Regions from separate parts of the Rhodococcus sp. NPDC057297 genome, predicted to be linked through region 3. Evidence: riboswitches for the same ligand, from Rfam matches in the RefSeq annotation. Region 3 holds a riboswitch; each other region holds the start of a gene.
The links. A riboswitch is a leader RNA that binds a small molecule or an ion and turns the genes downstream of it on or off. The one in region 3 is predicted to bind S-adenosylmethionine.

Region 1 (2,196 bases), on a different contig from region 3:
AAGTTCCTGGTGGCTTTTCGTCCCGGTGCCGTGGCGCCTGTCCTGTCCGCGCAGATGGTGAGCACGTTCCAACGATTGTCGGCCGGACGTGCGTTGTTGAATGTCGTCGTCGGTGGAGACGACGCCGAGCAGCGAGCGTACGGCGACACGCTGGACAAGCAGTCGCGGTACCGTCGAGCGCAGGAGTTCCTCCAGATCGCGCGAGCCGTGGGCGACGGCGAGGCAGTCTCGGTGCACAGTGAGTTCTACGAGGTGGACCGGCCTGCAGGTGGATTCGGCGGGTACGCATCTACTCCGCTGCCCGAGGTGTACCTGGGCGGGTCCTCGCCGGAGGCGATCGACGTCGCAGCCTCCGAGGCGGACGTGTTTCTCACCTGGGGAGAACCGCCCGCGCAGGTCGCGGACAAGCTCGCCGCGGTCAAGGCCGCCGCGAGGGAGAAGGGGCGGAGCATTCGCGGCGGGATTCGCCTGCACGTGGTGACGAGGGAAACCAGTGAGGAGGCGTGGCAGGTCGCGGAGAATCTGATCTCGGGTGTCGACGACGAACTCGTTGCGCGGCGCCAGAAAGCGTTGCGCAGCATCGGATCCGAAGGGCAGCGGCGAATGCTGGATCTGCACGGTGGGGACCGAACGAAGCTTGTGGTCGGACCCAATCTGTGGGCCGGTTTCGGGCTGGTCCGCGGCGGAGCGGGCACGGCCCTCGTCGGGAGCCACGACGAGGTGGCCGAGCGAATCCGCGAGTACGTCGGCGTCGGGATCGAGGAGTTCATCTTCTCCGGCTATCCGCACCTCGAGGAGGCCGAGCACTTCGGGGAAGTACTGCGCAAGAACTTCACCTAGTTTGCCGGTAGGAAACCTACCCAATTGGCGTGACCCGCCTGCGTCGTCGTAGACTCGTCGGCGAAACACCATCCAGAGCGACCGAGAGACCTGGCTCCATGACGTCGCAGCAACCCCCCGCGGGGTGAAACACGCGGGTGAGGGTGCTACCGCCGGGACCGATGGAGGAACGATGAACAGCACGCAGCACAGCGAGGGCTTCGTCACGGCCTGGGGCCGTATTCACGTGGATCTGTGCCGGTTGTCCGGCTCGATCTGTCGCCGCTGAGTTTCAACTCGGACTGCACGCTCTTCATCCCTTTCCGCCTGGTTCGGCGCGGCGATCTCGCGCGCGTCGATGGCGTCCTATCAAGATCCGGAGTATCTCGGTGTCTTCACGTTCAGTTTTTGCAGGTGTCAGCGCTGTCGCTGCCCTGAGTATCGTGCTCACAGCTTGTGGCGGTGGCGGGGCATCCACCGCGGCCGACGCCGGTGAGCCCACCGCCGGTGGCACTCTGCGCTACGGACTGTCGGGGGCTCCCACCTGCTCGGACCCCGCTCAGTCGGGAACCAACCAGACGATCTACGTAGTCAGGCAGGTCGTCGACTCGCTGACGGATCAGGACCCGGAGACGGGCGAGATCACTCCCTGGCTCGCAGAGAGCTGGGAAGTCGCACCCGACGCGTCGTCGTTCACGTTCACGCTGAAGGACGGTGTCACGTTCAGCGACGGCACACCGGTCGACGCGGAGGCGGTGAAGGCCAATTTCGACTCGATCGTGAACATCCTGACCACGGCCAAGTCGCCGCTCGGTGGTAGCTACCTGTCGGGTTACCAGGGCACCACTGTCGTCGACCCGCTCACTGCGCAGGTCGACTTCGACGGCCCGAACGCACAGTTCCTGCAGGCGACGTCGACGGCGCAGTTGGGCCTTCAGGCGCTGTCCACCGTCGCCAAGCCTGCCGAGGAACGGTGCGACGGCTCCAACGTCGGCAGCGGGCCGTTCACCTACGCCGATTATCAGCAGGACAGGTCGGTCACGTTGGCCAAGCGCACCGGGTACGACTGGGGCTCGGACGTGTTCGGACACGAGGGCGAGGCATACCTCGACACGATCGAGTTCACCGTCGTACCCGAGTCGGGTGTGCGTACCGGCAGCTTGTCCTCCAACCAGCTCGACGCCATCTCCGACGCGCTTCCTCAGGACGCGCCGCAGATCGAGGCCACCGGAGGGCAGATTCTGACGACGTCCAACCCGGGCACACCGTTCGGCTTCCAACCCAACGTCACTCGCGGGGTGCTGCAGGATCCCGAGGTCCGTAAGGCGCTGGTGCCGGCGATCAACCGTCAGGAACTGATCGACACCATTCTCGGAC
Region 2 (2,196 bases), on a different contig from region 3:
TCCGCGACTATGTCGTCGATGCCGGCGAGTGCGTCGGCTCAGTTCAACGATGCCGACGTGATGTTTGCGCGGATGATGTATCCACACCACGCACAGGCAGTCGAGATGGCGGAGATGGTGCAAGGCCGTAGCGACAACCCGGACGTGCAGGCGTTGGCGTCGGCGATCGCTGCCGCGCAGCAGCCCGAGATGGACCAGCTGACGAGCTGGCTGGCCGAGTGGGGTCAGCCCGCACCCTCGGGGGACATGGGCACCATGGGCGGCATGGATCACGGCTCGGGAATGGGCATGATGACCCAACAGGACATGGATGCGTTGGCCGGCCTGACGGGTGCGGAGTTCGATCGGCAGTGGTTGACGATGATGATCGCTCACCACACCGGTGCGATCGAGATGGCGCAAGCCGAGATCGCGAACGGATCCAACCCGGACGCGCAGCAGATGGCCCGCACGATCGTCGACACGCAGCAGCAAGAAATCGACACCATGCAGCAACTGCTGGGCTGATCTGAAGTTCTGTCCAACGAAGGGCCGCATCCTCATTCACCTCGACGGGGATGCGGCCCTTCGCTGGGTGTCACACTGCAGGGAGGAACCGTTCGGGCGTGGCTCGAATCATGCATCGTCGCTGCAAGGTCTGTTCGTACTACCGTTGCTAAACGGTATTCCCTTCGTGCCGTAGGTCGACGTCGAACATGATCGGTTCGAGACGGTTCATTCAGCGCACGCGTCGGACGACGAGGTAGTGCTGGTCGGTCGACGACCAAGGCGAGTATCGTCGGATGCAGGTTCAAGAGTGGCAGTCACGCGGTACCTGGCCGACTGTCCGGCAACCCCGTTTCCATCGACAGGGGTGCCCCAGGGGAAGAACCGGCTCGACCGACGACCGTCGGCGAGCAAGTCGATGGAGGTACCGAACCTCCGGGACGAGGTGAGTCATGTCTGATCCATTCGGACTTGCTGAGGCACAAGCGAAGTGGAACCCGATCCCGCCGGAACGCAGGCGACGGTGGTGCCGAACCCTGCTCGACTACCCGCCGATCTGGTACGGAACCTTCGCGATGATCGCGACGAGGCAACACATCCTCGACGGTGGCTACACCAACATCGACGCGTGGATAGATCTTGCCAAGAGGGCGGAAGCTGTTGGCTTCACTCCCGAGACGTGGCTGATCTTTCGTCAAAGTCTTCAGCGTGAGTACCTGATCGAGGACTTCCCGTCCCACCCGGCGAACCGGCCGAAACGGCTCGGCAACGGCGGGATCGAGTCCCTCGTCGTCGACCCGGAGGATTTCGCCGACTGGCCATGGATGTACGAGGCAGGGTATCGAGCATCCGAGTCGACAGTCAGATCCCTCGCACGACCGGCCGACCTGTAGGTCACCGCACTGCGGTCAAGTGGAACCGTTTCGATGGTCGATGCGTCTAACCTGTTGATCGACGTGATCGAGGGGGTCGGGTGCGTAGACGGATAGCGGCGCAGGTGGCTTTGTTGGCTCTCCTTGCCGGATGCGGTGGGGGTGTCGAGGGCAGTCCCGTGGCTGCTGAACGTTGGGATCCGTGCAGCATCGAACAGTCGGCAGTCGCGGCAACGGGCTTGGATCCTGAGTACCGCGAAGCAGGGTGGGGCAGGGGCATCGAAGTCCCGGACTGGGGTAGATGTGTATTCCGGGCGCCAGGTGGCGCCGACTCGCGCTATGGATTGAGCGTGCTGTCTTCGACGGACCACACGATCGCTGAGGCTCGGGCAAAATCGACCAACTTGGATGGCCGCGATCTATTCATCGGTGGGCGCGACGCCTACATGTTCAGGACTGAGTTCGGTGACGCGATCCGTGACTGCCAGATCGCTGTCGAGGTGCCGCGGGGGGTGGTGGTCTTCAAAGCGCTGTACAACAAAGCAGACGGTGTGGACGCGTGCGAGGTGGTAGCCATGCATGTCGAAGATTTAGAGTCCGCGGTTCCTGCCGCGTCCAAGTAGGGGGGGCTAAATGAGTAGTGACGAACCAACAACATACTGGCAGGCGCTAGCTCTAGCTGCTGACAACAATCAGCTGTACCTGAATTCCGAGGCGGCACAGGCGTGTTACGAGTCCTGCGAAAAATACATCGAGAGACTACGGGCACACCAGGACACTGCCCGGGACCTTCGGGATCTGACGGGCTGGGGTGACTTCGATATGGGACTTCATCTGC
Region 3 (2,196 bases):
CTGATGAGGAACGCGTTGAACGGAGACACAGCCGCACCGACATCACGCAGCAACTGGACGCGGGCCTTGAGCGCGAACGCCGGAGCGCCGAGGTCCGCGAACACGACGCCGTGGTAGCTGGGGTCGGCGGTCGTGAAGTTGGTGTGGCGTCCCTGCGTCCAATCGAAGGTGCCACCGTCGACGATGACGCCCGCAATGGCGGTGCCGTGCCCACCGAGGTACTTCGTCGCCGAGTGCACGACGATGTCCGCGCCGTGCTTCAGCGGCTGAATGAGATACGGCGTCGCGACGGTGTTGTCGACGATGAGCGGAATCCCGCTCTCGTGCGCCACCGCGGAGATGCCGGGGATGTCGAGGATGTCGTTCTTCGGGTTGGAGATGGTCTCGCCGTAGAACGCTTTGGTGTTCGGCGTGATGGCTGCGCGCCACTGCTCCAGATCGTCCGGATCCTCGACGAACGTGACCTGCACGCCGAACTTCGGGAGCGTGTAATGAAACAGGTTGTACGTTCCGCCGTACAGACGCGGGCTGGAGACGATGTGGTCGCCCGCTTCCGCGAGGTTGAGGATCGCGAACGTCTCGGCCGCCTGACCGGAAGCCAGGAGCAAGGCGGCGACCCCGCCCTCGAGAGCAGCGATGCGCTGCTCGACCACGTCCTGGGTGGGGTTGATGATGCGGGTGTAGATGTTGCCCGGTTCTGCCAGCCCGAACAGCGCGGCGGCGTGATCGGTGTTGTCGAACGTGTACGACGTGGTCTGGTAGATGGGCAGAGCGCGCGCGTTGGTCGCACCGTCCGGGGTCTGACCCGTGTGAATCTGCTTGGTCTCGAATGCCCACGAAGCAGTGGGGTCTTCGATGGGGGCGCCGGTGGCGTCCACGACGTCAGGGGTGTTGTCGGTCATGTGAGTGATAACTCCGTCTTCGAAGGATGATCAGGTTTCGAATCGGCTCTGGTCGGAAGAGCCGGGGCGGGGCGTATCGGTACAACAACACATGATCAACCTCTTCCTGGGGCCGCCGACGCATCGGACAGTCCCGGTCAGTGGGCCCGCCGACATCATGTGACATCACCGTGGCGGGCCCGCGCTTGCTCGACGGCCACGCGTGCGCGCAGCCGACTAACCAGGTCTTCTCACCCGGGGCACCCCACCGCGGTTGGAGGGTTGCCGGCCAGCAAGCCGGGGCTCGATGCTGGCACTCATGACCTGGCGTGAATCCTAGCGGTGCGATCGAATTCGGGAAACAAGGAGTCCGGGCACAACCCGCCTGCGGAATGTTCATTGGACTAGGGCGTGAGCACAATCACCGCCCGAGGATTCGAAATTTGCTTGTGCGGGGGATGAGAATCGATGCCTCGGACGTTGCCGACTGAGTTCGTCCTTTATCTTCTTGATCGATTCCGAAAACCCGAAAGGTCGTAGTGCCGTGTCTGTCACCGATTCCGCCCTCGCCAGAAATGTCGGCGCCGTGCGTTCGAAGGTGTCGCACGGTCTGAGTACCAGTAACCGTCCGCACTCCACACGGCGGCGGTTCGCGATGTTCGCCCTGTCCATCGGTGGGTTCGGCATCGGGACCACCGAGTTCGCGTCGATGGGTCTGCTTCCCGACGTGGCGTCGAGCATGGGAATCTCGGAGCCGTCGGCCGGTCACATGATCTCCGCGTACGCCCTCGGCGTCGTCGTCGGGGCGCCTGCGATTGCAACCCTGGCCGCGCGGGTTCCGCGTCGAGCACTGTTGATCGCTCTGATGGTGGCGTTCACCCTGGGCAACCTCGGCACCGTGTTCGCTCCCAGTTTCAACGAACTGGTCGCATCCAGGTTCGTTGCCGGCTTGCCTCACGGTGCCTACTTCGGCATCGCGGCTCTCGTCGCGGCGCATCTTGCCGAGCCGGGCAAGCGGGCCAAAGCGGTCGCCATGGTCATGATGGGACTCTCGATCGCCAACGTCGTCGGTGTTCCCGCAGCCACCTGGCTGGGGCAACTCCTCGGCTGGCGCAGTGCGTTCGCCGTCGTGGGCGTGATCGGTGCCCTCACCGTCGCAGCCTTGATCATGTGGATGCCTCGTCTCGACGGCATGCCGACCACCAATCCGATCACCGAGCTCGGTGCACTTCGCCGAAGCCAGGTGTGGATGACGCTGTTCGTCGGCATGGTCGGCTTCGGTGGCATGTTCGCCGTGTACACCTACATCTCGTCG

Region 1: linked by a shared signal. The riboswitch ahead of ACFULT_RS12190 (putative leader peptide) and the one ahead of ACFULT_RS23250 (bifunctional o-acetylhomoserine/o-acetylserine sulfhydrylase) in region 3 are both predicted to bind S-adenosylmethionine.
Region 2: linked by a shared signal. The riboswitch ahead of ACFULT_RS21335 (mandelate racemase/muconate lactonizing protein) and the one ahead of ACFULT_RS23250 (bifunctional o-acetylhomoserine/o-acetylserine sulfhydrylase) in region 3 are both predicted to bind S-adenosylmethionine.

The regions. Positions count from the first base shown of each region.
Region 1 covers NZ_JBHUZE010000003.1:463,296-465,491, forward strand. Annotated here, with positions in the region: gene ACFULT_RS12185 (LLM class flavin-dependent oxidoreductase) at 1-840, shown strand, start outside; SAM riboswitch class I at 906-1,008, shown strand; gene ACFULT_RS12190 (putative leader peptide) at 1,013-1,108, shown strand; gene ACFULT_RS12195 (ABC transporter substrate-binding protein) at 1,209-2,196, shown strand, end outside.
Region 2 covers NZ_JBHUZE010000008.1:160,644-162,839, forward strand. Annotated here, with positions in the region: gene ACFULT_RS21330 (DUF305 domain-containing protein) at 1-507, shown strand, start outside; SAM riboswitch class IV at 789-909, shown strand; gene ACFULT_RS21335 (mandelate racemase/muconate lactonizing protein) at 939-1,379, shown strand; gene ACFULT_RS21340 (DUF3558 family protein) at 1,538-1,981, shown strand; gene ACFULT_RS21345 (hypothetical protein) at 1,992-2,196, shown strand, end outside.
Region 3 covers NZ_JBHUZE010000010.1:5,902-8,097, forward strand. Annotated here, with positions in the region: gene ACFULT_RS23250 (bifunctional o-acetylhomoserine/o-acetylserine sulfhydrylase) at 1-902, opposite strand, end outside; SAM riboswitch class IV at 1,079-1,206, opposite strand; gene ACFULT_RS23255 (MFS transporter) at 1,537-2,196, shown strand, end outside.